2 regions of the Microbacterium sp. Cr-K32 genome follow, and region 1 is predicted to be linked to the other one. Evidence: riboswitches for the same ligand, from Rfam matches in the RefSeq annotation. Region 1 holds a riboswitch; the other holds the start of a gene.
The links. Region 1 has a riboswitch for thiamine pyrophosphate ahead of thiM (hydroxyethylthiazole kinase). Riboswitches for the same ligand answer to the same signal wherever they lie in the genome.
Positions count from the first base shown of each region.

Region 2: linked by a shared signal. The riboswitch ahead of GZ64_RS0117030 (ECF transporter S component) and the one ahead of thiM (hydroxyethylthiazole kinase) in region 1 are both predicted to bind thiamine pyrophosphate.

Region 1 covers NZ_JARD01000015.1:15,518-30,839, reverse strand. Annotated here, with positions in the region: gene GZ64_RS0107235 (glutamate ABC transporter substrate-binding protein) at 1-815, shown strand, start outside; gene GZ64_RS0107230 (amino acid ABC transporter permease) at 897-1,544, shown strand; gene GZ64_RS0107225 (amino acid ABC transporter permease) at 1,541-2,443, shown strand; gene pheS (phenylalanine--tRNA ligase subunit alpha) at 2,486-3,526, shown strand; gene pheT (phenylalanine--tRNA ligase subunit beta) at 3,526-6,036, shown strand; gene GZ64_RS19420 (DUF402 domain-containing protein) at 6,122-6,850, shown strand; gene GZ64_RS0107205 (NAD-dependent epimerase/dehydratase family protein) at 6,911-7,873, shown strand; TPP riboswitch at 7,880-7,974, shown strand; gene thiM (hydroxyethylthiazole kinase) at 7,965-8,813, shown strand; gene GZ64_RS0107195 (bifunctional hydroxymethylpyrimidine kinase/phosphomethylpyrimidine kinase) at 8,810-10,960, shown strand; gene argC (N-acetyl-gamma-glutamyl-phosphate reductase) at 11,201-12,253, shown strand; gene argJ (bifunctional glutamate N-acetyltransferase/amino-acid acetyltransferase ArgJ) at 12,250-13,407, shown strand; gene argB (acetylglutamate kinase) at 13,404-14,321, shown strand; gene GZ64_RS0107175 (acetylornithine transaminase) at 14,318-15,322, shown strand, end outside.
Region 2 covers NZ_JARD01000028.1:528,176-543,497, reverse strand. Annotated here, with positions in the region: gene hemL (glutamate-1-semialdehyde 2,1-aminomutase) at 1-667, shown strand, start outside; gene GZ64_RS0117075 (hypothetical protein) at 878-1,327, shown strand; gene GZ64_RS19770 (ATP-binding cassette domain-containing protein) at 1,430-3,439, opposite strand; gene GZ64_RS0117060 (enoyl-CoA hydratase/isomerase family protein) at 3,553-4,614, shown strand; gene GZ64_RS0117055 (GntR family transcriptional regulator) at 4,656-5,054, opposite strand; gene GZ64_RS0117050 (hypothetical protein) at 5,048-6,112, opposite strand; gene GZ64_RS0117045 (ABC transporter ATP-binding protein) at 6,380-8,107, shown strand; gene GZ64_RS0117040 (ABC transporter ATP-binding protein) at 8,104-10,368, shown strand; gene GZ64_RS0117035 (D-alanyl-D-alanine carboxypeptidase family protein) at 10,486-12,117, opposite strand; TPP riboswitch at 12,200-12,309, shown strand; gene GZ64_RS0117030 (ECF transporter S component) at 12,302-12,958, shown strand; gene GZ64_RS0117025 (ABC transporter ATP-binding protein) at 12,955-14,424, shown strand; gene GZ64_RS0117020 (energy-coupling factor transporter transmembrane component T family protein) at 14,421-15,200, shown strand; gene GZ64_RS0117015 (CHY zinc finger protein) at 15,207-15,322, opposite strand, start outside.

The DNA.
Region 1 (15,322 bases):
AGGGCGGCGACGAGGGCGACACCTCCAGCAGCACGCCGTGGACCGTGCTGACCGACGTCAGCATCGAGGGAAGCCCGACGTTCGACCGGATCGAGTCGGCAGGCACGGTCAAGGTCGGCGTCAAGGAGGACCAGCCGGGTCTGGGGTACCTCGACCCGGTGACCGGCGACCGCACCGGATTCGACGTCGACATCGCCCGCTGGATGGCGGCATCGCTCGGCGTCGACCCGGAGAAGATCGAGTTCCAGGCGATCGCCTCCGCGAACCGCGAGCAGGCCATCGTGAACGGCGACATCGACTACTACGTCGGCACGTACTCGATCACCGACAAGCGCAAGGAGCAGATCTCGTTCGCCGGGCCGTACTTCGTCACGGGTCAGGGCCTCCTCGTCGGTGCCGACAGCGACATCAAGAGCGTCGATGACCTGAGCGCGGAGACGACCGTCTGCTCGGCGACCGGCTCGACGCCGATCCAGAACATCAAGACGAACTACCCCGACGTGCCCACCAAGGAGTACGACACGTACTCGAAGTGCGTCGAGGACCTCAAGAACGGTCAGGTCGACGCCGTCACGACCGACGAGGCGATCCTCATCGGCTACGCGGCCCAGGACCCGGACAAGCTGAAGGTCGTCGGAGAGCCCTTCAGCGAGGAGCGCTACGGCATCGGACTCGCCAAGGGCGACGACGCTCTGGCCGAGTACTTCAACACGCAGCTGACCGACGGCGGCAAGATCTGGCAGCAGATCTTCGACAACAACCTCGGCGCGTCCGGCGTCAAGGCGACCCAGCCCGAGGTCGACCCGATCGGTTGATCCCGGCGGGGCGGTCGACCCGGTCGACCGCCCCGCTCATCGGCACGAACCACCCGAGAACCCGAATCGACAGGAGCAGCAGTGGGAGTCATCACCGACCACCTCGACCTCTGGGGAGAGGCACTGTGGGGAACCATCGTGCTGTTCCTGGGTGGCGGCATCATCGCGCTGGTCCTCGGGCTGATCGTCGGAGCCGCGCGTGTGTCTCCGGTTCCGATCGCCCGCGCCGTCGGCGGCGTGTACGTCAACTGGATCCGCAACACCCCGCTGACGCTCGTCATGTTCTTCTTCGCGTTCTGCCTCCCGATCCTGCTGGGGGAGCGGGTGAACCCCCTGCCTCTGGCAGTGGCCGCTCTCGGCATCTACACCGCGACGTACGTCGCCGAGGCGCTGCGAGCCGGCATCAACACCGTGCCCGTCGGCCAGGCCGAGGCGGCGCGAGCGATCGGCCTGAACTTCGGACAGGTCATGCGCTACGTCGTGCTGCCGCAGGCGACGCGCTCCGTCGTCCCGCCCATGATGAGCGTCCTCATCGCCCTCATGAAGAACACCACGGTGGCTGCGGGCTTCTCCGTCGCCAACCTGGGGACCATCCGGGCGGCATTGAGCGAACAGGGGGAGAACGCTCTGGCCGTGCTGCTCTGGGTCATGGTCGTCTTCGTGGTCCTGGTGCTGCTGCTCGCCTGGGTGCAGCGCGTTCTCGAGAACAAGTGGAGGATCGCGCGATGAGTTCCGTTCTTTTCGACGTCCCCGGCCCCCGTGCCATCGCCCGCAACCGGCTCATCGGAGCCGCCACGGTCCTCGTCGTCCTCGCCGTGCTCGGCTGGGTCGTGTGGAGGCTGTTCGCCACCGGACAGTTCTCCGCCGAGAAGTGGAACATCTTCACGTTCTCCGCCGTCTGGGTCCGCTTCGGCGAAGGGCTGCTGGCCACGCTGGCCGCCTTCGCGGTCGCCGGCGTCGGGTCCATCGCGCTCGGCTTCCTGCTCGGCATCGGCCGCCTGTCGGAGCACGCCTGGGTGCGTGAGCCCGTCCGGTGGATCATCGAGGTGCTGCGAGCGGTGCCCGTGCTCATCCTGATGATGCTGCTGTACTACGGCCTTCCCGTGATCGGCGTGAAGATGCCGCCGTATTGGGCCGTCGTGATCGCTCTGATCGTGTACAACGGCTCCGTGCTCGCCGAGGTGCTGCGTGCCGGCATCGAATCGCTGCCGCGCGGGCAGAAGGAAGCCGGCTACGCGATCGGACTCCGGAAGACCGGGGTGATGTACTTCATCCTGATCCCGCAAGCCGTGCGGGCCATGATGCCGGTGATCATCGCGCAGCTCGTCGTGGCGCTCAAGGACACCGCGCTCGGATTCATCATCACGTACCAGGAGCTCCTCTACGTCATCAACCAGATCGGCAACCAGGCGCCTTACGGATCCCCGCTGATCCCCGCGGCGATCGTCGGCGGATCGATGTACGTGGCCGTGTGTCTCCTGCTCTCCTACATCGCCTACCGCCTCCAGCGCCGTGCCAAGCGCTCGCCGAAGGCCGGGCCGGCGGTACCGGATCCCCGTCAGCACGGGGGCGAGACGAACACCTCGCTCATCGTCCTGCAGGGCGACGGGTCCGAGGCGTCGCGCTGATCCGCGAAAGCGACCCACGCGCCCCCGGTAGACTCGATTCTCGTGTCAGAGTCTCTTGAAATCACCCCGGAAGCGGTCGAAGCCGCTGTCGCCGACGCCCTCGCGGCGATCGCCGCAGCCACCGACACCGCCGAGCTGAAAGCGGCTCGTGCCGCACACGTCGCCGACGGATCGCCGCTCGCGGTCCTGAATGCCTCGATGCGACAGGTCGCCCCCGAGAACAAGGCCGCTTTCGGCAAGCTCGTGGGTCAGGGACGCGGGCGGGTGACGCAGGCGCTGGCGGCGAAGGAAGCCGAACTGGCGGAGGCCGAGGTCGCTGCGCGGCTCGAGGCCGAGCGGGTCGACATCACCGCCGTGCCGTCGCGCACCCGCGTCGGTGCCCGGCACCCGCTCACCCTGCTCCAGGACCAGGTCTGCGACATCTTCGTCGGCATGGGATGGGAGATCGCGGAGGGGCCGGAGCTCGAGCACGAGTGGTTCAACTTCGACGCCCTGAACTTCGATGTCGACCACCCCGCCCGTCAGGAGCAGGATACGTTCTACGTCGACCCCACCTCCCGCCATCTCGTGATGCGCACGCACACGAGCCCGGTGCAGGTGCGTTCGATGCTCGACCGCGAGGTGCCGATCTACGTGCTGTGCCCCGGCCGCGTGTACCGCACCGACGAGTTCGACGCCACGCACCTGCCGGTGTTCACCCAGTTCGAGGGACTCGTGATCGACAAGGGCATCACGATGGCGCACCTCAAGGGCACACTCGATCACTTCGCGAAGCAGCTCTTCGGGCCCGAGGCCAAGACGCGCTTCCGCACCAACTACTTCCCCTTCACCGAGCCCTCCGCCGAACTCGACCTGTGGCACCCGACCTTCAAGGGCGGCGCGCGCTGGATCGAATGGGGCGGCTGCGGCATGGTCAACCCGAACGTGCTGCGCGCCGCCGGGATCGACCCCGAGGTGTACAGCGGCTTCGCGTTCGGCATGGGCATCGAGCGGGGACTGATGTTCCGCAGCGACGTCCAGGACATGCGCGACATGGCCGAGGGCGATGTCCGATTCAGCGAGCAGTACGGGATGGTGGTGTGATGCGCGTCCCGCTTTCGTGGTTGCGTGAGTACGTCGATCTGGCAGCGGATGCCACGCCCGAGGATGTCCTCGCGGCACTGGTGACCGTCGGATTCGAAGAAGAGGATGTGCACCGCTTCGACATCACCGGTCCCGTGGTCGTCGGACAGGTCGTCTCGCTCGAGGCCGAGCCGCAGTCGAACGGCAAGACCATCAACTGGTGCCAGGTCGACGTCGGCGAGGCGAACGGCGGCATCCGCGGGATCGTCTGCGGTGCGCACAACTTCGTCGCCGGTGACAAGGTCGTCGTGACGCTGCCCGGTGCCGTGCTTCCCGGTCCGTTCCCGATCGCCGCCCGCAAGACCTACGGTCACGTGTCGGACGGCATGATCGCGTCGGCGCGCGAGCTCGGCCTGGGCGATGAGCACAACGGCATCGTGGTGCTGTCCGATCTCGGCATCGACGCGCCCGTCGGCACCGACGCGATCGCTCTGCTCGGCCTCGATGACGTCGCGGTGGAGATCAACGTCACTCCCGACCGTGGATATGCCTTCTCGCTCCGCGGCGTGGCCCGTGAGTACGCGCATGCCACCGGTGCGACCTTCCGCGACCCGGCCGAGCGCGACTTCGCCGAGCTCCAGCCCGGGTCCGGGCACACGACCGTGGTCGATGACGTCGCACCCGTGCGCGGGAACGTGGGTGCGAGCGAGTTCGTGACCCGCGTCGTCCGCGGTGTCGACCCCTCACGTCCGACGCCGCCGTGGATGGTCGCCCGGCTGAGTCTTGCGGGCATGCGCTCGCTCGGCGTGCTGATCGACATCACCAACTACGTGATGCTCGAGCTCGGCCAGCCGCTGCACGGCTACGACCTCGACAAGCTCACGGGCGGCATCACGGTGCGCCGCGCCACTCCCGGCGAGAAGATGACCACGCTCGACGGCGTCGAGCGCGCTCTGCACGCGGAAGACCTCCTCATCACCGACGAGTCCGGCCCGATCGGCCTTGCCGGCGTCATGGGCGGTGGCACGACCGAGATGAGCGACACCACGCGGAACGTGCTGATCGAGGCGGCGAACTTCGACCCCACGACCATCGCCCGCTCGGCACGTCGACACAAGCTGCCCAGTGAGGCGTCCAAGCGCTTCGAACGCGGCGTCGACCCGCTGATCCCGTTCGTGGCCGCCCGCCGAGCTGCCGACCTCATGGTCGAGCTCGCCGGCGGCACGCTCACGGAGGAGGGTGGCGCGCTGTTCACCGAGGTCTTCGTCGGCGAGATCGAGCTCCCCGCCGGATTCGTGCAGGGGCTCATCGGCGTCGACTACTCCGACGACGAGATCACCGGTGCGCTGACCACCATCGGTGCCGATGTCACGGCGTCGGATGCGGGTTCCGGCTGGAGCGTGATCCCGCCGACCTGGCGGCCCGACCTCACCGACAAGTGGACGCTCGCGGAGGAGGTCGCCCGCATCCACGGGCTCGACCGCATCCCCTCGGTGCTGCCGACGCCCCCGTCCGGTCGCGGCCTCACCGCCGACCAGCAGGGTCGTCGACGCGTAGCCGATGCCCTGGCTGCTGCCGGTCTCGTCGAGACGCCGTCGTTCCCGTTCACCACCGAGGCGCAGAACGACCTCCACGGCTCTGCATCGGGTGAACACCTCCCGAGCATCCGCCTGGCGAATCCACTCGACGGGCAGGCGCCGTATCTGCGTCGTTCGCTCATTCCCGGTCTGCTGCAGACCGCGCACCGCAACATCTCGCGCGGACTCACCGACCTGGCGATCTTCGAGACCGGCGTGGTCTTCCTGCCCGAGCCGGGCGTGGAGTACGGCACGGACGAGGTGCCGCCGCTGGGCGAGCGCCCGTCCGATGAGACGCTCGCCGCCCTGAACGCGTCGATCCCGCCGCAGCACCGGTTCATCTCTGCGCTGCTCACCGGCCTTGTCTCCCCGCGTCAGCCCGGTCGTCCCGCCGAAGCCGCAGGTCTCGCCGAGGCACTGGACGCGGTCCGCGTCATCGCGGCGGCGGCCGGCGTCGACATCGACGTGGTCCAGGCCGAGCGTGCGGCCCTGCACCCCGGACGCACCGGATCGCTCCGGGTTGCCGGGGAAGAGGTCGGCTACGTCGGTGAGCTGCATCCCGCTGTGGCGGAGGGCGCCGACCTTCCGGGGCGCGCGACCGTGTTCGAGCTCGACCTCGACCGCATCCTGTCGCTCGCCGGTGGTCGGGTCGTCGCGGCCTCGCTGTCGACGTTCCCCGCTGCGACGCAGGACGTCTCGCTCACGTTGCCGGCAGACGTTCCGGCCGCGGACGTGCAGGCGGCTCTCGCCGAGGGTGCCGGTGCGCTGCTGGAATCGGTGCGTCTCGTCGACGACTATCGCGGGGAGGGCGTGCCGGAAGGGGCCAAGAGCCTGACGTTTGCCCTGCGCTTCCGTGCCGACGATCGCACGCTCACGGCGGCCGAGGCCACCGCGGCCAAGCTCGCCGGTGTCGAGGTCGCTGGGCAGCGCTTCGGCGCAGCACTGCGCGACTGAGCACGGGAGCACGACGCACCGCGCCGTGGGACGTACCGTGTCGTCGGTCAGACGATTCCGGTCGGCGCCGGAGTACCGTGGCGGGATGAGAATCCTCCCCCAGGGCACTCCGGCCGCCGTCCCGGATGACGCGCGGCCGCTCGGAGAAGGACCGTTCCTCGAGTCGGGCATGCAGATCGACTGGCACTATCGGAAGCCGGGATGGCAGCCGGGGGAGCCCTCCAGGATCGCTCCGATGCGGGTGGTGCGCGACGACGAACGGGGGCTCGTCGCATGGCTCGCGCCCGGAACGCTGCAGGAGGCTCCGGGAGCTCTCGGCGGACAGCGAGTGCGTGAAGTACCGCTCTCGCGTCGCTGGCTCGAGCCGCGGACGCGCATCGTCGAGCCCTGGCGCGGGAACGGCGTGCTGTGCATCGCCCCCGCCGGGCTGCCATGGTCGGTCTGGTTGTTCTGGAGCGACACCACAGGCCCGGACTGGTCCTTCGCCGGCTGGTACGTGAACCTCGAGAACGCACATCTGCGCACCGATCACGACACCTACTCGTCCGACCACATCCTCGACGTCGAGATCGATCCGGAGGGCGGCATCCACCTCAAAGACGAGGACGAGCTCGTCGCCGCGATCCAGCAGGGGCGTCTCAGCCCCGAGCAGGCGGCGCAGATCGAGCGGCACGCGGACGCGGCCATCGCCTCGTTCGAGTCCGGTGACTGGTCGTTCGACGCCGCGTGGACACGTTGGCAGCCCGATCCCGCGTGGAGCGTCCCGGTGCTCGCGGGCCTGGATCGTCTGAGCACGCCCCCCGATCTGCTCTGAAGCGATCTGCTGTGGGCGGAGGAGGTTCCGCAGAGATCCGCCACCTGATGACATGGAATCATGACGGATGTTCTGATCCTCGGCGGTACGGGCTGGCTCTCCGGGCGCATCGCCCGGAGGTGGGTCGACGAAGGCGCCGCGGTCACGTGTCTCGGCCGCGGTTCCCGTCCGGCCCCCGAGGGTGCCGTGCTCGTGCGCGGCGATCGTGAGGATGCCGACGTCTATGCCGATCTCTCGCGGCGGGACTGGGATCACGTCGTGGACGTCTCGTCCCAGGCGGTGCAGGTCGAGACCGCGGTCGATGCGCTCGGCGATCGGGCGGGGCGCTGGAGCTACGTATCGTCCGTCTCGGTGTACTCCGATGACGAGACGGTCGGAGCAGATGAGTCGACGCCGCGACATCCGGCTGCGAGCCCGGGTGATGAGTACGACTACGGTGCGCAGAAGGCAGCAGCCGAAGATGCTGTCCTGCGCCTGGGGGAGCGCGGCTTCATCGTGCGCCCTGGGCTCATCGTGGGCGACGGCGACCCCAGCGACCGGTTCGGGTACTGGGCCGCGGCGTTCGCGCGAGCAGGCTCGGAAGCCGTGCTGCTGCCGCCGCTCGAGGGAAGGAGCACGCAGGTCATCGATGTCGACGATCTCGCGGCGTACATCGTCACGGCCACACGCAGCGGCGTGGTCAACGGCGTGGGCGATGAGCACCCCCTCACCGATGTGCTGGGTGCGGTGCGCCTCGCGGCCGGTCACACCGGCTCCGTGTACGTCGCGGACGAGGGATGGCTCCGTGCGCACGACGTCGAGTACTGGGCGGGGCCGCGGTCCCTGCCGCTGTGGCTGCCGACCGACATGAGTGGCTTCATGACCCGCTCGAATCGCGCATTCCACGCGAGCGGCGGGCGGCTTCGTCCGCTCGCGGACACGATCGAGCGCGTCGTCGCCGACGAACGGTCACGAGGCGTCGACCGGGAGCGCCATGCCGGCCTCACACGGGCAGAGGAGAGGGCTCTGCTGAGCGATCGCTAGACTGCGAGCAGTGACACGGGGTGCCGCGATCCGCGGCTGAGAACAGACCCGTCGAACCTGATCTAGTTCGTACTAGCGAAGGGATGTCGCGATGAGCGATCTTCTGCGTCCTGAATCCACCCACGACCTCGCCGGTTCCGCCGCGACCCTCCTGGAGGTGCTGCGCGAGGCTCCGCCGTTGACGCACTGCATCACCAATGCGGTCGTGACGGGATTCACCGCCAACGTGCTGCTGGCACTGGGCGCCGCACCCGCGATGGTCGACATCGTCGACGAGGCGGGGATGTTCGCCGGGGTCGCCTCCGGGGTGCTGATCAACCTGGGGACTCCCACGCCCGAGCAGCGGGCGGCGAGTCTGGAGGCGGTCGCCGGAGCCGCGGCGAACGGTACGCCTTGGGTTCTCGACCCGGTAGCTATCGGTGCGCTTCCGGTGCGCACCGCCCTCGCCCACCGGCTCGCGCAGCACCGACCGACCGCTATCCGCGGCAACGCCTCCGAGATCCTCGCCCTCGCCGGGCTCAGCACGGGCGGACGTGGGGTGGATGCCACCGACACCACGGACTCCGCAGCCGATGCCGCCGCAACGCTCGCGCGGACCACGGGCGCGGTGGTCGCAGTGTCGGGGCCGATCGATCTCATCACCGACGGGGTGCGGATGCTGCGCCTCGCCAACGGCCACGAGCTGCTGACCCGTGTGACCGGAGGAGGATGCGCGCTCGGCGCGGTGATGGCGGCCTTCCTCGGTGCGGCCGAGGCGACGGATCACGATGCGCTGACCGCTGTGGCTTCCGCGAGCCTCGTCTACACGATCGCCGCCGAGCGGGCAGCGGCGACATCCGCGGGGCCGGGCAGCTTCGCCGTCGCCCTGCTGGATGCGCTCGCCGCGGTGGGCCCCGACGACATCAGAGCCGATGCACGCGTCGAAGGCGGCGTCCGGTGAACGCCGATCTCTCGCTCTACCTCGTCACGGACGCGGCGCTCTGCGGGGACAGAGGCGTCGTCGAGACGGTGCGCCGAGCGGTCGACGGTGGGGTGCGAATCGTCCAATTGCGCGATAAGGACGCGACCGACGCCGAGACGGTCGATCAGCTGATCGCGTTGTCGCGGGTGATCGACGGGCGGGCGCTGCTCGTCGTGAACGACCGGCTGGACGCCGTGGTCGCTGCCCGGGAACGGGGCGCTCGGGTCGACGGCGTGCATCTGGGACAGGGCGATGCCTCCGTGCTGCGTGCGCGTGAGGCGCTCGGACCCGACGCGCTGATCGGCCTCACCGCGAACACTCGTGCGCATCTCGACGCGGTCGATGCTCTGCCCGCCGGCACCGTCGACTATCTGGGTATCGGTGTGATCCGCCCGACCGCCACCAAACCCGATCACCCCGCTCCTCTCGGCGTCGACGGCTTCCGTGATCTCGTGGCTGCCAGCTCTCTGCCGTGCGTGGCGATCGGCGGCGTCGGCATCGATGACACGGAACCCCTCCGCGACGCCGGTGCGGCCGGCCTCGCCGTCGTCTCGGTGCTGTGCGCCGCCGACGATCCCGAGGCCACGGCAGCGGAGTTCCGCCGGCGCTGGCTCGCCGGCGCCGTGCCGAGGGTGCTCAGCATCGCCGGCAGCGATCCGTCCGGGGGCGCGGGCATCCAGGCCGACCTCAAGTCCATCGCCGCGAACGGCGGATACGGGATGGCGGTCCTCACTGCGCTGACGGCGCAGAACACGCAGGGAGTGCGTGCCGTGCATGTGCCGCCCGCGCACTTCCTCCGCGCGCAGCTGGATGCGGTGTCGGACGACATCGTGATCGACGCCGTGAAGATCGGGATGCTCGCCGACGCCGACGTCATCCGCGTGGTGGGTGCGTGGCTCGACCGCGTTCGTCCGCCGGTCGTCGTGCTCGACCCCGTTATGGTGGCGACCTCCGGCGATCGGCTGCTGGATCCGGATGCCGAGCGGGCGCTGCACGATCTCCTCGCGCGGGCGACTCTGGTGACCCCGAACCTCGCCGAGCTCGCAGTGCTGTCCGGCCGCGACGTCCTCGACTGGGAGGACGCGCTCGCCGCGGCGGAGCAGCTGTCGGCCGCGGTCGGGGCGGCTGTCCTGGTCAAGGGGGGACACCTCGACGGCGATTCGGCTCCGGATGCGCTGGTCGATGCGCATCGCGGGACGCGCCAAGAGTTCGCCGGCACCCGGATCCCGACCAGGAACACGCACGGCACCGGCTGTTCGCTGTCGTCCGCGCTCGCGACGCTCCTCGCGCGCGGGGAGCGGCCGGCCGATGCGGTCAGCGCCGCGCGCGCCTGGCTCCGCGAATCCCTGCGCGCAGGGGACGCGCTGAGCGTGGGGCGGGGTCACGGGCCGATCGACCACTTCGCCGGGCTCCGGGAGCGTGCGGGGACAGAGACTCGACCGGCGGCTGACGACATCGCCGAGGACTGGTGGCAGGACATCGCGGAGATCCGCGCGGGGATCGACGAACTCGCGTTCATCCGGGCGCTCGCCGAGGGGACGCTGGAGCGCGGCCCCTTCCTGACCTATCTCGCGCAGGACGCGCTGTATCTGCGCGAGTACGCCCGTGTCCTCGCCGAGGCCGCCCGGCTCGCGCCGACGTCGGAGGAACAGGCCTTCTGGGCCGATTCCGCGCACGGCTCGATCGTGGGCGAACTCGAGCTGCACGCGTCGTATCTGACCCCGGCTCAGGGAGTGAGCGCGGCGACGTTCGCCGCGGAGCCGGGGCCGGCGACCACCGCGTACCTCGACCACCTGCGCTCCGTCGCGTTCGGCGGCGACTACGGCGAGATCGTCGCGGCCGTCCTTCCCTGCTTCTGGCTCTACACCGACCTCGGCCGACGCCTGCATGCCGGAGAGTTCGGGGAGTACGCGCGGGATCCGCAGCATCCCTTCGCGTCCTGGCTCACGACGTACGCGGATCCGGCATTCGAGGCGGCGACGGAGAAGGCGATCGCCTACGCTTCCGAGGCTGCGGCGCAGGCCGATGCCCCGACCCGTGCGCGCATGCGCCGGGTGTTCGCGGTGTCGAGCGCACACGAGCTCGCGTTCTTCGCCGCGCCGATGGGGCTGCAGCCTCTCAGATGACGGGGTGGATTTGCGGTGGCCGCCGGGGCCGCGCTACTGTCGCGACATGCCTTCGGCCGCCACCGCTTCTCCGACGCTCGCTCCGAGCGTCATCGCTGTGCGCCGACGCCGCGGCCGCCGACTGTAGGCGACCCCGCCCTCCTGCCTGCGCACGCGCAGCGGTCGAGAGCCGGTGTCGCCGCCTCCGGCCCCGTCCCCGGTCCTCCCTTCGAGGAAGGACCCGACCGTTAAGGTAGAAGCATGACGTATTCCGTCGCCGTCTCCGGCGCATCCGGCTACGCAGGCGGCGAGATTCTCCGTCTCCTGGCCGATCATCCCGACATGGAGATCCACACCGTCACGGCGCACTCGAACGCCGGGCAGCCTCTCGTCGACCACCAGCCGCATCTGCGCTCTCTGGCACACCTCACCCTGCAGGACACGACGCCCGAGATCCTCTCCGGCCACGACATCGTGTTCCTCGCACTCCCGCACGGGCAGTCGGGGCAGTACACCGATGCGCTCGGTGCGGCTCCGCTCGTGATCGATGCCGGAGCCGACCATCGGCTCACGTCGGCATCCGCGTGGGAGGCGTTCTACGGCGGGGCGTTCCACGAGCCCTGGACATACGGCGTCCCCGAGCTCCTGATCGACGGGGTCAAGCAACGAGAGCACCTCCGCGGCGCGACGCGCATCGCGGCTCCCGGCTGCAACGCCTCGACGGTGAGTCTCAGCCTCGCGCCGGGCGTCGCCGCCGGCGTGATCGACCCCTCGGACATCGTCTCGGTGCTGGCGGTCGGTCCGTCCGGTGCGGGGAAGAGCCTCAAGACGAACCTTCTCGGCAGCGAGATCCTCGGCACCGCGAACCCGTATGCGGTCGGGGGAACCCACCGGCACATACCGGAGATCCGTCAGGCGCTCGCCGCGGCATCGGGTATCGACGCCGACGGCATCCGTATCTCCTTCACTCCGGTGCTGGTGCCCATGTCGCGCGGAATCCTCGCCACGTCGACCGCACGGATCGCCGACGGCGTGACCGATGCGCAGATCCGCGACGCCTGGCAGAGCGCCTACGGCGACGAGACCTTCGTGCAGCTGCTGCCGGAGGGACGCTTCCCGCGCACGGCCGACGTGCTCGGCGCCAACACCGCGCTGATCGGGCTCGCGATCGATCGCGCCGCGAACCGGGTGACCGTGGTCACCGCGGTCGACAACCTCGTCAAGGGCACCGCCGGCGCTGCCATCCAATCCATGAACATCGCGCTGGGGCTTCCCGAGGCCCGCGCCCTCTCAGTGAACGGAGTCGCGCCGTGAGCGTCACCGCCCCCGCAGGTTTCGAGGCGGCCGGTGTGGCCGCAGGACTCAAGTCCACCGGCAAGCCCGATGTCGCCGTCGTCGTCAACCGCGGACCGCGCAAGGTCGGCGCCGCCGTCTTCACGAGCAACCGCGCCAAGGCCAACCCGATCATCTGGTCGCAGCAGGCCGTCGCCGACCGGGTGGTCGAGGCCGTCGTGCTCAACTCCGGCGGGGCGAACTGCTTCACCGGCGCTTTCGGATTCCAGACGACGCATCAGACGGCTGAGAAGGCGGCCGAGCTCCTCGGCGTCAGCGCCGGCGACGTGCTGATCTGCTCCACCGGTCTCATCGGCACAGGAGACGAGACGTTCCGTGCGCGTGTGCTCGCCGGCACGGAGCAGGCGATCGCCGAGCTCAGCGCTGATGGTGGAGAGAGCGCGGCGCACGCCATCATGACCACCGACACCGTCGCGAAGACCGCCGTGGTCAGCCGCGACGGCTGGACGATCGGTGGGATGGCGAAGGGAGCAGGAATGCTCGCGCCGGGCCTCGCCACGATGCTGGTCGTGATCACGACCGACGCCGTCCTCGAGCCGCTCCAGGCCGATGACGTGCTGCGCCGTGCGACCGGGCGGACCTTCGACCGGCTCGACTCCGACGGCTGCATGTCGACGAACGATCAGGTCACCCTCCTCGCCAACGGCGCCTCCGAGGTCGTGCCTGACCTCGACGACTTCGCCGCCGCGCTGATCGAGCTGTGCCAAGAGCTCGCGGTCAAGCTGCAGGGCGATGCCGAGGGCGCGAGTCACGACATCACGATCGAGGTGCAGCACGCGGTCTCCGAGCAGGACGCCGTCGAGGTCGGCCGGTCGGTCGCCCGCAACAACCTCTTCAAGGCCGCCATCTTCGGCAACGACCCGAACTGGGGCCGTGTGCTCGCCGCGATCGGCACCACGAACGCGCAGTTCGATCCCTACGACGTCGACGTCTGGATGAACGGCGTCCGCGTCTGCACGGCGGGCGGCCCCGACCGTCCCCGTGAAGAGGTCGACCTCACGCCGCGCGCCACGCACCTCGTGATCGACCTCAAGGTCGGCGAGTCGACGGCGACCGTGCTCACGAACGACCTCACCCACGACTACGTGCACGAGAACAGCGCCTACGCCTCATGACCGACATCCAGGACACCCCGGCCGAAGTCGCCGCACAGAAGGCCACGACCCTCATCGAGTCGCTGCCGTGGCTGAAGAAGTTCCGCGACCAGATCGTCGTCATCAAGTACGGCGGGAACGCGATGGTGTCGGAGGAGCTGCAGGACGCCTTCGCGCAGGACATCGCCTACCTCCGTTACGTCGGCGTGCTGCCGGTCGTCGTGCACGGCGGCGGCCCGCAGATCTCGAACATGCTGCAGCGGCTCGAGATCCCCAGCGAGTTCAAGGGCGGCTACCGGGTCACCAACACCGAGGCGATCAGCGTCGTGCGCATGGTGCTCACCGGTCAGGTCAATCCGCAGCTGGTGTCCAAGATCAACTCGCACGGCCCGATCGCGACCGGCCTCAGCGGGGAGGACGCCGGACTCTTCGGCGGGCGCCGTCGCGGTGTCGTGATCGACGGCCAAGAGGTCGACCTCGGTCGCGTCGGCGATGTCGTCGAAGTCGATCCGACTCCCGTGCTCGACCATCTCGCCGCCGGGCGCATCCCGGTGGTGTCGAGCATCGCGCCTGATCTCGATCATCCCGGCCAGTCGCTCAACGTCAACGCCGATGCCGCCGCCGCGGCTCTCGCCGTGTCCTTGCATGCGCGCAAACTCGTGATCCTCACGGATGTGCCGGGGCTCTACGCCGACTGGCCGAACCGCGACTCCCTCGTCTCGCACCTGACCTCGTCGGCCCTCATCGAGATGCTGCCGAAGCTCGAGTCGGGGATGATCCCCAAGATGCGCGCCTGCCTCGACGCGGTCGAAGGCGGCGTGGACGCGGCCGCGATCATCGACGGACGGGTGCCGCATTCGGTGCTCGTCGAACTGTTCACCAGCAAGGGAATCGGGACCGAAGTGGTCCTGGGAAAGTCGGAGGTGACGGGATGACCGTCTGGCAGGACGACGCGGCACGCGATCTCGTGCTCAATGCGGGGGAGCGGCTCGCGCTGCTGGTCCGCGGTGAGGGCTCGTACCTGTGGGATGCCGACGGTCGACGCCACCTCGACTTCCTCGCCGGCATCGCGGTGACCTCCCTCGGGCACGCGCACCCGGCCTTCGTCGAGGCCGTCTCGACGCAGGCGGCCACACTCGCGCACGTGTCGAACTACTTCGCCACCCCGCCCCAGCTCGCACTCGCCGCACGCATCAAGCGTCTCGCGGGTGCCGGTATCGACGGGCGGGTGTTCTTCTCGAACTCGGGTGCCGAGGCCAACGAGGCCGCTTTCAAGCTCGCCCGGCTGCACGGGGGCACCGAGCGTCCGCGCATCCTCGCGCTCGAGAACGGCTTCCACGGACGCACCATGGGCTCGCTCGCTCTCACCGCGAAGGCATCGATGCGCGCGCCGTTCGAGCCGATGCCCGCGGGCGTCGAGCACATCCCCGCCACGATCGAGGCGTTGGAAGCGGCGATGGACGACCGCGTCGCCGCGATCATCGTCGAGCCGATCCAGGGCGAGGCCGGAGTGGTCGAGCTGCCGGAGGGCTACCTCGCCGCCGCCCGCTCGCTGACCCTCGCGCACGGCGCGCTCCTGATCGTCGACGAGATCCAGACCGGAGCAGGCCGCACCGGTGAGTGGTTCGGGTTCAGCCACGAGGGCATCATTCCCGATGCGATCACGCTCGCGAAGGGGATCGGCGGCGGTTTCCCGATCGGCGCGCTGGTCACCTACGGCAGCGCCAGCGCGCTGTTCACCCCGGGGTCGCACGGCTCGACGTTCGGGGGCAACCCCCTGGCGACCGCTGTCGCCGACGCCGTGCTCGCCGAGATCGAGAGCGCCGGCCTGGTGGAGAACGCGGCCCGTCGCGGCGCGGAGCTGCGCGAGATCCTCCTCGGGATCGACTCCCCACTGGTCGAGGGCGTGCGCGGACGTGGTCTGCTCGTGGGCGTC
Region 2 (15,322 bases), on a different contig from region 1:
CGCTCCGCTGCCCGGATTCAACCGTCTGATCGCCGAGACCGCGCATGCTCATGGCGCACTGATGATCCTCGACGAGGTGCTCACCGGATTCCGGGTGCACCCGGCCGGATTCTGGGGGCTGCAGGCCGCCGCCGGCGAGGACTACCTGCCCGACATCTTCACGTTCGGCAAGGTCGTCGGCGGGGGCATGCCGCTGGCCGCGCTCGGTGGACGTGCCGAGGTCATGGACCTGCTGGCCCCGCTCGGGCCGGTCTACCAGGCGGGCACACTGTCCGGAAACCCGCTCTCGGTCGCTGCGGGTCTCGCGACGCTGCGGCTCGCGACCCCCGAGGTCTATGCGACCGTCGACGCCGCATCCGCTCGGGTGTCCACCGCGCTCGACGCCGCGCTCACGTCGGCCGGTGTCACGCACGCGGTGGCCACCGCCGGCAACCTGTTCAACGCTTCTTTCCGGGCCTCGGCGCCGCGCAACTATGCCGAAGCGCAGGCGCAGGAGTCGTTCCGCTACGCGCCGTTCTTCCACTCGCTGCGCGAGCAGGGCGTCGCTCTTCCGCCGAGCGTGTTTGAAGCCTGGTTCCTCACCGCCGCACACGGCGAGGAGGAACTGCAGCAGATCGAGGCCGCACTTCCCGTCGCTGCGACCGCTGCGGCTGCGGCGCGGCCGTAACGCGGGCACACGCGCACACGGGTTTCACTCTTCGACGCCGACGCCAGCGGTGCTTCTCGGCGCCCGGATGCCGCGATGAATCGAGTATAGTACATATATTCGAATCTCGGGAGGAATGCGTGATGACTGGTGCTGATCGACAAGGGATCGTTGCGTTCCTGTGAGCAACTTCCAGACAACTGGCAGGGCCGCGCTGGCAGACTGGGGGACATGGTGACGTTGCTGCTGGACCAGACGCAACTGGAGGTCGTGCTCTCGCCGATCGAACGTGCCGCCACCTTCCACCGTGACAACCTCCGTATCGCGCGCGACACCATCACCAAGGTGCAGCTGACGGAAGACGCCTGGACCTGGCTCCGCGGAGTCCCGAACCCGGGGACGCACATTCCCGGTGTTCTCGCCGCAGGCAGCTGGAAGGCCGCGGGCAGCCTCGACTTCGTGCTGATCCGCCGGCGTCGCCCGAGCGTCGTGATCGATCTCGAAGGCGACCCGCAGTACCGCCGACTGATCCTCACCACCAGCCACGGGCTCGCGCTCACTCAGGCACTCCGGCTCGATGTGTCGACCGAACCGGCGAACGTCGAGGAGATCGTGGCCACGGCACCGGTCCCGGTCTCGAAGGGCCGACGACGCCCCGTCATCCGCCCCCGGCCCGCCTGACGCCGACGTCGGGAGGCGGTGCCTCGCGATGCACGGCCTCCCTTCAACGCAGAACGCCCTCCAGACCCGCAGGTCCGGAGGGCGTTCTCGTCGGCGAGGCGCTCAGCCGTGCTGGTGCTCCCCGTCGTGGTTCTCGCCGTCGTGGTTCTCTCCGTCGTGGTTCTCGCCGTCGTGGTTCTCGCCGTCGTGGTTCTCACCGGTGTTCTCGTCAGAGTCATCGGGAGTCGTCTCGTCGCCTTCCGCGGAACCCTCGGCCAGGGGCACGGTGTCGATGACGCCCGTGGAGGCGACGCTCCAGTGTGCGTTCTCCGCGGGGGCCTCCGGCGTATCGCCGTCCGCAGCCTCGCTGTCCGACGCCTCGCCCTGGGCGGGCTCGTCCTCTGCGCCCAGGGGGTAGTCCTTGGGCTCGTCCTCGTAGTACGCGCGGGCGGCGGCCGCGAGCATGGAACTCACCGCTGCAGAGCGCGGGTCCTCCTCGTCATCGTCGGAAGAGCTGGTGTCCTCGGTGTCGGCGGATGAGGGGCCATCGCTGTGGGAGGACAGCGCGTCCGATTCCGTGGCGACCGATGCGTCGTCGAGATCCGCGAAGATCTCGACCCCGCTGTGGTCCTCGTCACCGGAGGTCAGGTCGGACGGCGTCGTGTCTGCGGTGTCCGCCGGCACGGCGGCGCCGAACAGGATCTCATCGAAGGATCGAGCCGGAGCCTGTTCGTCGGTGGACTGTTCGCCGAGGGTCGGAGCGTCGCCCACCTCGAACGGACCCGAGGCGACGTCGCCGGACTCGCCGATCGATGCTTCTTCGCCCGGTGTTTCGTCGACAGAAGCCTCTTCGTCCGGAGCGTCTTCGGCGGGAGTCTCCTCCTCGGACGTCGACTCTCCGGTCGCGATCGTATCGGTGGAATCCACGTCGGCGGAGGACTCGTCCGCAGCGCTCTCCGCGCTCTCTGCCACGGAGGCCTCGGATGCGTCGGACACGTCGGATGCGTCAGCGCCGACCGAGGCTGCCAGATTCGAGGCCACGGCCTCGCCTGCGGGAGCAGACGCAGCCTCGGCCGCCCAGGCGGCTGCTGCGGCCACCGGGATGGCGACCACGGAGTCGGCGGGTGCCGGAGATGCTTCTTCGGGAGCGGCCTCTGCGGGAGTCGACTCCTCGGGCGCAATCTCCGGGGTGTTCGGCGCGACGAGCGGGGTCGCCGTTGCGGGAGCGCTCGGCGCGAACCGGCCACCCCTCATCAGGTCGATGAAGACGTCTTCGAGAGTCGGCCCGCGCTGCACCAGGGTGCTCAGGGCGATGCCTGCGTCGGCCGCGACGGCTCCCACGGTCTCGGCGTCTCCGCCGCGCACGGTCAGACCCGAGCGCAGCACTTCGATGTCGAACCCGGCCGCAGCGAGCGCGGACGTCAGCCCGGCGCGATCCGCGGCGTCCACGATCACGGAGCCGCCCTTGGGGTCGGCGAGCGTCTCGATTCCGCTGGCCAGCACGAGCGTGCCCTTCGAGAGCACGAGCACGTTGTCGGCGACCTGTTCGACCTCGCTGAGGACGTGCGACGACACGAGGACCGTGCGTCCCTCGTCGGCGAGGCGACGCATCAGGAGTCGCATCCAGCGGATCCCCTCGGGGTCGAGTCCGTTGGCCGGCTCGTCGAAGACGAGGGCCCCGGGGTCGCCGAGGAGCGCGTTCGCGACGCTGAGCCGCTGACGCATGCCGAGCGAGAAGCCGCCGATGCGCGAGTCGCCCTCGCCCTCGAGGCCGACCAGGGAGAGCACTTCGCCGACGCGTGCCAGCGGGATGCCGTTCGCCTTGGCGGCGATGGTCAGCTGGCGCTCGGCGGTGCGACGGGGACGGTAGACGGTCTCTTCGAGTACCGCGCCGATCGTGCGCAGCGGCTGGCGGAGCTCGGCATACGTCGTGCCGCCGATCGTCGCCGTGCCGGATGTGGCGCGCACCTGGCCGAGCAGGATGCGCAACGTGGTGGTCTTGCCGGCTCCGTTCGGGCCGAGGAAGGCGGTGACGGCTCCGGGCTCGACGCGCGCGGAGAAGTCCGAGACGGCGGTCACCTCATTGAAGCGCTTCGTCACGTGCGTGAACTCGAGCACCTGTCCTTCAGGCATCCGTGACCTCTCGTCGCATTTGAACAGTTCCTCCCTATCCTGCCGGAAAACCCTGTCGGATCCCGCATTTCGCGCGGAATGACGCCCTTGCCGAAAGGGGTAGCCTGGCCAGCGTGACCGATTCTCACGCTGCATCCCGCGTCCTCGTCCGCACCGAAGGGGCGCTCGGGCGGCTCACGCTCAACCGCCCCGAGGCCATCAACGCCCTCGACGTCGGCATGATCAAGAGCCTCACCACAGCGCTGAACGCCTGGCGCGACGACACCGACGTGCAGATCGTGCTGCTCGACGGAGCGGGGGATCGCGGCATGTGCGCCGGCGGCGACGTGCGGGCTCTGCACGGGCAGATCGTGGCGGGGCAGGCTGATCAGACCGCGGAGTTCTTCCGTGCCGAGTACGCGCTGAACGCGATGATCGCCGAATACCCCAAGCCGGTCGTGTCCTTCGCCGACGGCATCACGATGGGGGGAGGCATCGGCCTGGCCGGGCACGCGGCGATCCGCATCGTCACGGAGCGCTCGAAGCTCGCGATGCCGGAGACGCGCATCGGATTCACGCCCGACGTCGGCGGCACCTGGCTTCTCGGCCGTGCCCCCGGGCGCTTCGGCGAGTACTTCGGCCTCACCGGAGCGACGATGAGCGGCGCGGATGCCGTGTACCTCGGCTTCGCCGATCACTTCGTGCCGTCGGACCGCCTCGACGCCTTGAGCGAGGCTCTCGCCTTCCGCGCCGATCCGACGGGGCCCAGCGAGATCGTCCTGCTGTTCGACGAGACGCCGGAGCCCTCGCGGCTTCCGGCGTGGCGGGAGTGGATCGATGACGCCTTCTCCGCTCCGACCGTGATCGAGATCATCGATCGCCTGCAGGCCCAGGGCACGACGGAGGCCGCCGCGATCGCGGACCTTCTCGAGGGCCTCGCGCCGACCGGCCTCGCTGTCACGCTCGATGCGGTGCGCGAGGCGCGTGAACTTTCGGGGCTTCGTGCCGCACTCGAGGGCGAGTACCGCCGCGTGCTGTGGTTCGTGAACGAGCACCCCGACCTCGTCGAGGGCATCCGCGCGCAGATCGTCGACAAGGACCGGGATCCGAAGTGGGACCCGCCCACGCTGGCCGAGCTCGCCCCGGACGCCGGCGCCCCTGCACGCGCGTACGTCCCGCAGCCCGCCCTGTTCTGAGAAGGGGTTCGTCCGCGTCGGGCTTTCTCTGAGCGTCGCGCCTAGTCGGACTCGAGGTCGACGTCGGGGCTCGAGCGCGTCTTCCAGATCGCACGGAGCACGTCGATGACGTCGTCGGGATCCGCGTCGGTCGCGTCGGCTTCGTCGACCAGCTCGCGGATGCGCCGGAGCACCGATGCGGGGAGGATTCCCGCCGTCTCGGCGACCCGCGTGCCCGCGGCCGTGCGCGAGACCACCAGCCCCTCGCCTTCGAGCATCTTGTACGCGCGCGCGGCGGTTCCGGGGGCGACACCCAGGTCGCTGGCCGTCTGTCGGACCGTCGGCAGTCGCTCGCCCGCGCCGAGCTGGCCCGACACGATGAGGCCGCGGAGCTGCCGGTAGATGTCGAGTGCCGGATTCGTCTCGTCGGCCGGTGACAGTCGGGGCGTCGGGCTCACCATGCGGTCTCCCGTTCGGCCGATTTCTCGACGCCGGCAACAGATTCCAGGTCATACCTCGGCGGGCACAGCTGCGTGGTCGTGAGGAGCAGCAGCACGAACGCGGCGATCTCGAGCGCCGGCGCCATCCAGCCGCCGACGGCCGCGACTTCGCCGTATCGCCAGAAGGTCTCGTAGGAGTCGCTGCGCCCGTCGCCCTGGATGGTGAGTCCGTTGATCGAACCGGAGTCGGCGATGAACCGCCATGCGCCCGCCAGAGCGAGAAGCGCAGCCGATGTGGTGATCCGGGTGATCCCCGCCGCGATGTCGCGTCGTTCGCGCTGCTCGGCGACGATCGTCTCCGGCCGCAGGAACGGGCGGGCCGCATTGGAGTGCAGCGCGGCGATCACCACGCCGACGAGCGCGATGGTGCAGATCAGGACCGGAACGCCGTATGCCCAGCCATAGAACCAGGGACGAATCGGGTCGATCGTCTCGTTGGGCACGTCGATCTCGAGGAAAACGTACGGGCCGCCGTCGATGTTCGAGGAGGCGAGTCCGGCGAGCAGTGTCGTGACCGTGAGAGCGAGCAGCGCTGCGGCGGCGCCCACCGAACCGATGCGCGGACTGAAGCTCAGCCAGGTGCGGCGGGCGGAGAGGACGGGGCGCTCCGGCGGCGTGCTGCCTCTCGTCGCGATCAGGGCCAGCAGGACGGCCACACCGATGCCGGCCGTGAGCACCGGTGTCGCGTAGCGCCACCACGAGACGACGCCGTTGAGGTCGAGGGCGTACCCGGTGATCAGGTTCTCGGCGACGAAGATCACGATCACCGCGATCGCGGCGACTCCGAGGGTGCGGTGCTCCGGCGAGTAACGGGCGAAGACCACGCCGGATGCCGCCGGGGCGAGGCGCGCCCGGCTCTCGGTCCGTGCGCGCCATCGGGGTGTGACGGTGATGCCGACCGCGATGATCGCCGCGAGGATCAGAGACACCCAGGGCATCGAGAAGACAGCGCCGAGCACCTGCCCGGGGTCCAGCAGGAGCTGCCCGGATCGGATCGGGGATGCGATGGTCGCGTGCATGGGGAGTCCGTCCTCTTTGTGCCATATGTCTATCACAAGTTGTATCAGTGAGTAAACACAAAAGGTGAAGAAAGGAACGCTTCGCCGTTGTTCGCCCGTGTGCAGAAACCGCTGATCGGGAGGGGAAGCGGTTCGCTGTGAGCGAAGGTCCCCCATGAGGGGGATACGAATGTCCGCGGATCGTGGCACTCTGTCTTGTGGCCGATTGTCGGTCGGCATCCGTCTGCCGAGAAATCCGCCGCTCCATCCTTCCTAGAAAGTCCGCCTGTGCTGGGAAAAATCCTCCTCCGCTATCTCTCCCGATACCGATGGTTGCTGCTCGCGGTGCTGGTCTTCCAGCTCGCCAGCGTCGCAGCGACCCTCTACCTCCCGCGACTGAACGCCGACATCATCGACAAGGGCGTCGCCCGCGGTGACACCGGCTACATCTGGAGCACCGGTCTGTTCATGCTCGCGGTCTCGCTGGGGCAGATCATCGCCTCGGTCACCGCGACGTACTTCGCCGCGCGCGCAGCGATGGGCGCCGGCCGCGACATCCGCGCCGACGTCTTCGGCAAGGTCAGCGGCTTCTCCGAGCGTGAGGTCTCGCAGTTCGGCGCCGGCTCGCTCATCACCCGCAACACGAACGATGTGCAGCAGGTGCAGATGCTGGCGATGATGGGCGCGACCATGCTCGTCACGGCGCCGCTCCTCGCGATCGGCGGCATCATCTTCGCCGTGCAGACGAACGTCGGCCTCAGCTGGCTCATCGCCGTGTCTGTGCCGCTGCTGCTGATCCTGGCCGCCCTCGTGATCGGGCGCATGGTCCCGTTGTTCCGCAGCTACCAGGGCAAGCTCGACAACGTCAACCGCATCATGCGCGAACAGCTCACCGGCGTTCGCGTCGTGCGGGCATTCGTGCGCGAGCGCATCGAGGAGGACCGCTTCCGCGGCGCCAACACCGACATCATGGTCGTCGGCCGCAAGGTGGGCTCGCTCTTCGTGCTGCTGTTCCCGCTGTTCATGCTCATCCTGAACGTCACGGTCGTCTCGGTCATCTGGTTCGGCGGCATCGAGGTCAACAACGGCACGGTGCAGGTGGGCACACTGTTCGCCTTCATGCAGTACATCGGCCAGATCATGGGCGGCGTCATCATGGCGAGCTTCATGGCGATGATGATCCCGCGCGCCGCGGTGTCTGCCGAGCGCATCGGCGAGGTTCTCGACTCCGAGTCCACGCTGGTCCGCCCCGAGAACGGCGTCACCGAGTTCCCGGTCCCCGGATCCGTGGCGCTCGACGACGTCGAGTTCACCTACCCCGGCGCCGATTCCCCCGTGCTCACCGGCATCAGCTTCGCCGCGCAGCCGGGTGAGACCGTCGCGATCGTCGGATCCACCGGCTCGGGCAAGACGACCCTCGTGTCGCTCATCCCGCGCCTGTTCGACGTCTCGGGCGGTTCCGTGCACGTCGGCGGCACCGATGTGCGCGAGGCCGACGTCGAGTCGCTGTGGGACAGCATCGGCCTGGTGCCGCAGCGTCCGTTCCTCTTCACCGGCACCGTCGCGTCGAACCTGCGCTACGGCCGGGAAGAGGCCACCGACGAAGAGCTGTGGCACGCGCTCGACATCGCACAGGGTCGCGACTTCGTCGAGGAGATGCCCGATGGTCTCGACTCCCGCATCGCCCAGGGCGGCACGAACGTCTCGGGTGGTCAGCGTCAGCGACTCGCGATCGCCCGCGCGATCGTGCACCAGCCGCAGATCCTGGTCTTCGACGACTCGTTCTCGGCCCTCGACCTCACGACGGACGCGCGATTGCGGCAGGCGTTGTGGCGGGAGCTCCCGCACGTGACGAAGATCGTGGTCGCCCAGCGCATCTCCACCATCACGGACGCGGACCGCATCGTCGTCCTCGACGGCGGAACCATGGTCGGCGTCGGCACGCACGAGGAACTGCTCGAGACGAGCGACACCTACCGAGAGATCGTCGAGTCGCAGCTGGGGGTGGACGCATGAGCGCGCAGGACAACAACGAGAAGCGCACGGCCAGACGCGGCCGCGGCAAGGCGGCAGCGCCCGTCGCCGAGGTCGAGCTGAGCGCCGAGGAGAAGTACGAGGCCGAGCTCGCCGAGCAGGCACGTCAGAACTCCGGCGACTGGGACAGCGTCGCGCCGGGCAAGGCCGACAACTTCGGTCCGAGTTTCGCGCGCATGATCGGGCTGCTCAAGCCGTCGGCCATCTGGTTCGTCTTCGTGTCGATCCTGGGTGCGATCGGCGTGGTCCTGACGGTCGCGGCGCCCAAGGTGCTCGCCGAGGCCACCAACCTCGTCTACAAGGGCTTCATCTCCATCCAGCTCGGACAGCCGACCGACGGGTTCCCCGGCTTCCCGGCCGGGACGTCGCAGGATGTCGTCGTCGAGGCGCTGCGGGCCGGTGGGCAGGACGACTTCGCGAACCAGGTCGGCGCGCTGGGCGACTTCACGGTCGGCCAGGGCATCGACTTCGACGCGCTGCGTCTCGTCATCGCCGCGGTGCTCGGCATCTACGTGGCCGCGGCCTTCCTCACCTGGATCCAGGGCTACGTCATCAACGTGATCATGGTCCGCACCATGTGGCGGCTGCGCGAGTCGGTCGAGGCGAAGATCAACCGCCTGCCGCTGGCGTACTTCGACAAGGTGCAGCGCGGCGAGCTGATCTCGCGCGTTACGAACGACATCGACAACATCACACAGACGATGCAGCAGTCGCTCTCGGGAGCACTCACTTCGGTGCTCACCGTGATCGGCGTGCTCGTGATGATGTTCTCGATCTCGTGGCAGCTCGCGCTCGTCGCCCTCATCACGCTGCCGCTCATGGGCGTCATCTTCGGCATCATCGGACCGCGCTCGCAGAAGGCCTTCGGCACCCAGTGGCGCAAGGTCGGTCGCCTGAACGCCCGCGTCGAGGAGGCATTCTCCGGCCACGCGCTCGTGAAGGTCTTCGGCCGGGAGAAGGATGCGCTGGACAAGTTCCAGGTCGAGAACGAAGAGCTGTTCCAGGCGAGCTTCAAGGCACAGTTCCTCTCCGGCATCATCATGCCGGCGATGATGTTCGTCGGAAACCTCAGCTACGTGGGCATCGCGGTGCTCGGGGGTCTGATGGTCGCGAACGGCCAGCTCCGTCTCGGCGACGTGCAGGCGTTCATCCAGTACTCGCAGCAGTTCACGCAGCCCCTGTCCGAGCTGGGTGGCATGGCCGCGGTCGTGCAGTCCGGCACGGCCTCCGCCGAGCGGGTCTTCGAACTGCTCGACGCCGAGGAGCAGGAGGCGGACGACGCCGATGCCCCCGAGCTGGTGGAGGGCAAGGGCGTCATAGAGTTCGAGAACGTCGCGTTCTCGTACACACCCGAGCGTCCGCTCATCCGCGACCTGTCATTCCGGGTGGAGCCGGGGCAGACCGTCGCCATCGTCGGTCCGACCGGTGCGGGAAAGACGACCTTGGTCAACCTGATCATGCGCTTCTACGAGCTCAGCGGCGGGCGCATCATGCTCGACGGCCAGGACATCGCCGAGGTGACCCGCGACGAACTGCGGTCGCGCACCGGCATGGTGCTCCAGGATCCGTGGCTGTTCGCCGGCAGTATCCGCGAGAACATCCGCTACGGGCGCTCCACCGCGACCGATGACGAGGTTCTCGCCGCCGCCAAGGCGACCTATGTCGATCGCTTCGTGCACGCCCTCCCCGAGGGCTACGACACGGTGCTCGACGAGGATGCCGCGAACGTGTCGGCAGGCGAGCGTCAGCTCATCACCATCGCGCGGGCATTCGTCGCTCAGCCGTCGATCCTCATCCTCGATGAGGCCACGTCGGCCGTCGACACCCGCACCGAACTGCTGCTGCAGCACGCGATGGCCGCGCTTCGTGAAGGACGCACGTCGTTCGTGATCGCGCACCGACTGTCGACCATCCGCGACGCCGACCTCATCCTGGTGATGGAGCACGGTGACATCGTGGAGAAGGGGACGCACGACGAGCTCATCGCCGCGCGGGGCGCCTACTGGCGTCTGTACCAGTCGCAGTTCGAGCAGGCGGCGACCGACATCGACGCCGAAGACGCCCTCACCGGCACGACGCCCGTCGTCGTCTCGGGCGATGCGAGCGATGCCGAAGGTGCAGGAGAGGAGGCTGCGGCCGCCGTTGCCGGAGCCTCGATCGGTGCTCAGCTGCCCGCTGCCGAGACGGCGGCAGCCCAGGCCCTGCTGGAAGACGGGGCCGACGGTTCGAGCCACCGTTCCTGAGCGTTCCCGCCCTCCGGCATCCCCACGACGACGCCCCACTCCGCTCACGCGGGGTGGGGCGTCGTCGTACGCGGATCGCGTCGTCGCGGGCACCGGCACAGCGCGCGTGACGAGGTGTCAGGAGCGGTCGGCCCTGATTCCGAGCAGCTCGAGCGGGTGGGTCAGACGCCACCACGGGCTCGGCCCCTCCACATCCTCGGCCAGCACCAGAGGCGTGGTGACGGTGTTGAGCGGACCGGTCGTCGTCAGCGTGCCCACGGCGTCGTCCTGTTCACGGTCTTCGCCGAGATCGAAGGCCGTCGCCGCGGTGGCGGTCGCCCCGTTCCACAGCACCACATCGGCATCGGTCTCGGTGATGACGTCGACCTCCTCCCCCCAGGGGGTCGTGACCTGACCGACCACGGTGTCCTTCGCGACGGCGGGCGGCTGCGCCTCCAGCGCCGCTTCCGCCTCCGCGAACAGGGAGCGGGTGAGAGCGAGTCGCTCATCGTTGCCGGCCTGGTTCAGCGCCGCGGCGAAGAGGTGCACGGTCGTGTCGCCGATGACGACGTCCTTCGCGGTGAGCAGGTTCCAGCCGACGAGCGTGCCGGTCTTGACGCCGACGACACCGGGATCGTCGAGCATCCCGTTCGTGTTGACGACGGTGCCGGCGCCCGGGAGGTCCACCGACTTGGTGCCGACGATCTCGGCGAACACCGGGTTCTGCATGGCACGCTCGCCGAGGGTGACCAGCGCCTCGGGGGTGGCCACATTGCGCTCGTCGAAGCCGGACGGCGTCACCACGGTGATGCCGGTGAGGCCTCGTTCGCGCAGCCACACCTCGGCGGCCCGGGCGAATTCGCGATCGGACCCCCAGATCTCGCTCGCGAGCCGGTCGATGTAGTTGTTCGCCGATCCCATCAGCGTGCCCTGCAGGAGTTGATATTCGGTCAGCACCCCGCCGATCGGCACATCGAGTGCGGACTGGTCGCTGCGCCGGTAGTCCCAGTACTTCACGCTGTCGGCCCGGGTGAACGAGAACTCGGGCCCCTGTTCGCCCACCGCCAGCGGCATACGGTCGAGCACCATCAGGCTGCTCACGACCTTAGTGATGCTCGCGATGCTCACCGCATCGGGGATCGAGGCCGCAGTGGTCATGCCGGAGATGCCGACGGCGCCCGCGCCCTCGGTGGGCCAGGTGACGGTGGCTGCGGCAGCGGGCGTCGTCGCGAACTCGACGGACTGCACTGTCGGAGGTACCTCGTGCAGCGGCCAGAGCAGCGTGGTGCCGGCATACGCGGCGACGAGGCCCACGAGCGTGGCCAGTGGAACGAGGATGCCGGGACGGGCGATGGCCGGGCGCAGGCGTGCACCGCGGAGCAGACCGTTCGTCCGCTCGGCTTCCGACGTCTCGTCGAGAGTCGCGGTGGCGGTGTGGTCGGCCACCGTCGCGGGGTCCACCCAGGTCAGAGCGGTGGCGGTGGTGGTCTCGTCCGCCCACTGGGGGGTGGTCGCGTCGAGCGCGGCGAGGGGATCGTCGGCGTCTCCCGCGGCAGTCTCACGCGGAACGAATGGCGGTTTCGTCAGAGCGGGCGTGGCCGGTTCCGGGGCGACCACCGATTCCGGTGCGAGCGCGCGGGTTGACGTCTGCTCGGCCGTGAGCACCGAACCGCCCGACGCGGCATCGACGGGGCCGGAGGGGGCGGTGGTCGCGGGGCCGTCGTCACGGACGACGCCCGTCGCCTCGTCGGCGGGATCTGTTGCGGTCACTCGTTCACGGTACCCAATCCCGGGCGGGTTCCGCGGCGCACAGCCCTGTCGCCACGCGGGTGTCGCCAGCGGGTAGGATCTTCAGCACAACCACGGGAGTCCGGCGAGCCGGGCTGAGAGGGAGCGAATCGCGCTTCGACCGTCGAACCTGATCTGGGTCATGCCAGCGCAGGGAGGAGTTCAGATGAGTACGCCTACGTCCACATCCGCACAGCAGGCATCCGCCGATGCGAACGGGCTGCACCGCCCATCGATCTGGCGCTGGCGCGTCGTCGACATCGTCGTCGCCGCTGTCCTCGGCGTCGCGATCGGTCTCGTGTTCTGGGGATGGAACACCATCGGATACGCCTGGTTCGGCGCGGCCGACGCCCTGACACCGGGCCTCGGTGGCATCGCCGTGGGCATCTGGCTGCTCGGCGGTGTCGTCGGCGGTCTCGTGATCCGCAAGCCGGGGGCCGCGCTCGTGGTCGAACTGGTCGCCGCGATCGTGTCGATGCTGATCGGCAACGTGTGGGGTGTCTCGACCGTGTTGTCGGGCATCGTGCAGGGCCTCGGTGCAGAGCTCATCTTCGCCCTGTTCTTCTACCGTCGTTTCGGGATCGCAGTCGCTGCGCTCGCCGGCGTCGGAGCCGCCGTGGCCGCCTGGGTGTTCGAGCTGTTCTACGGCAGCTCGCCGAACATCCTGAAGTCGGTCGAGTTCAACACGATCTATCTGATCAGCGTGGTCGTCTCCGGGGCGATCCTGGCCGGCGTGGTCGGTTGGCTGCTCGTGCGTGCCCTCGCCGTCACCGGCGCCCTCAACCGCTTCGCCGTCGGGCGAGAGCACGTGCGCGAGGTCTGAGCGTGACCCTCGCCTCCCCGGCCCGCGTGCAGGCTGCGGGCTGGGGCTGGCGGTACGCCGGTCGAAAGCGTCCCGCCGTCGCGGACGTCTCCTTCACGATCGAACCGGGGGAGCGGGTGCTCCTGCTCGGCGCCTCGGGTGCAGGGAAGTCGACGCTGCTCGCCGGTCTCGCCGGGGTCCTCGGCGATGACGACGAGGGGGAACGGACGGGTTCGTTGCGCATCGACGGTGCGCCCCCCGAGTCACGGCATGGTCAGGTCGGACTCGTCCTGCAGGACCCGGACGCCGGCATCGTGCTGTCGAAGGTCGGCGACGACGTCGCGTTCGGCTGCGAGAACCTGGGCGTCGCGGCGTCCGAGATCCCGGGGCGCGTCGCCGAGGCGCTCGACGCCGTCGGCCTCGATGTTCCGCTGCGACGCCCCACGAAGGCGCTCTCCGGCGGGCAGAAGCAGCGGCTGGTGCTGGCCGGTGTGCTCGCGATGCGACCGGGTCTGCTGCTGCTCGACGAGCCCACCGCGAACCTCGACCCGGACGGGGTGCGGGAGGTGCGGGCGAGTGTCGAGCGCGCCGTCGAGACGACCGGCGCGACGCTCGTGGTCGTCGAGCACCGCACCCCGATCTGGATCGATCTGATGACGCGCGTGATCGTGCTGGCGGCCGACGGAGGACTCCTCGCCGACGGTGCGCCCGCGCAGGTGTTCGCGGCCCACGGCGACGTGCTCGCCGATGCGGGGGTGTGGGTGCCCGACCGCGGCATCGACCTTCCGATGCTCGAACAGGTTCCCGCCTCCGATGCCCTCACGGCCTCCGCGCTCTCGATCGCGAGAGAGGCGGGCGTCGTCGTGCAGTCGGGGCTCGACCTGCGCGTGCCGCGTGCGAACGCGACCGTGATCACCGGGCCGAACGGCGCGGGCAAGTCGACGCTCGCACTCACCCTCGCCGGCCTCATCCCGGAGCAGGCCGGCGAAGTGCGTTCGGCACCCGAGCTGGCGGGGCGCAAGGGCCCCCGCCCGATCCGCTGGTCCTCGCGGGAGCTGCTCACCCGTATCGGCATGGTCTTCCAGGAGCCGGAGCATCAGTTCCTCACGCAGACGCTGCGCGACGAGCTCGCCGTCGGCCCGCGCGCCCTCGGGTGGGACCGTGGGAAGACGGACGGCGTCGTCGAGGAGCTGCTCGAGCGCCTCGGACTCGCATCTCTCGCGCTCGCCAACCCGTTCACGCTCTCCGGCGGGCAGAAGCGTCGACTGTCCGTCGCGACCGTGCTGGCGGGAGCACCCGAGGTGATCGTGCTCGACGAGCCGACCTTCGGGCAGGACCGGCGTGGATGGATCTCGCTCGTCGCGCTCCTGCAGGAGGAGATCGCGCGTGGTCGGTCGATCGTCGCGGTCACGCACGACGACGCCGTGATCCGACACCTGGGCGGGCATCGCATCGAACTGGGACGCGAAGGGGAGGCGACATCGTGACGGCGGTCGAGACCGCACGGACGGTATGGCTCGACGGTGTGAACCCGGTGACGAAGCTGGTGCTCGCGGTGCTGCTGTCGGTGCCGCTGTTCGCGTCGATCGACGTCACGAGCGCGCTGGCCGCGATCGTCCTGCAGCTGCTCTGCCTGCCGTTGACCGGACTGCGGCTGTCGACGGTGCTGAAGCGCCTGCTGCCGATCGCGATCTTCGCACCGATCGCCGGCGTGAGCATGCTGCTCTACGCCGAACCCGCAGGGCGGATCTACTGGACCTTCGGATTCGCCACGATCAGCGAGGATTCGATCACGCTCGCGATCGCGGTGAGCCTGCGCGTGATCGCGCTCGGACTGCCGACGATCCTGCTCTTCGGCGGCACCGACCCCACAGAGCTCGCCGATGCGCTGGCCCAGGTCGCGAAGCTCCCGAGTCGCTTCGTGCTCGGCATCCTCGCCGGCACCCGGATGCTGGGCCTGTTCCTCGACGACTGGCGCACCATGCGCCTGGCCCGTCGTGCACGGGGCGTGGGGGATCGGGGTGTGCTGCGACGATTCTTCTCGATGGCCTTCGTGCTGCTCGTGTTCGCGGTGCGGCGCGGGTCCACGCTGGCACTCGCGATGGAGGCGCGCGGCTTCGGCTCCGGCATCCCCCGCACCTGGTCGCGACCGTCGCGGTTGCACCCGCGCGATGCGGTGGCGCTGATCGGCGGCATCGCGATCATGGCCCTCGCCCTTGCCGCCGCCGTCCTCGTCGGGACCTTCCGGTTTGTGTGGAGCTAGGGTCGGCTAGCTCGAACGCGGCTGGAAGTAGTGCTCCCGGTGCAGAGCACAGCGCTCGTTGAACGGGGCGGTGCAGCGAGGGCAGCCCGTCACCGCGAAGTACTCGGTGATCGTGAGTTCGT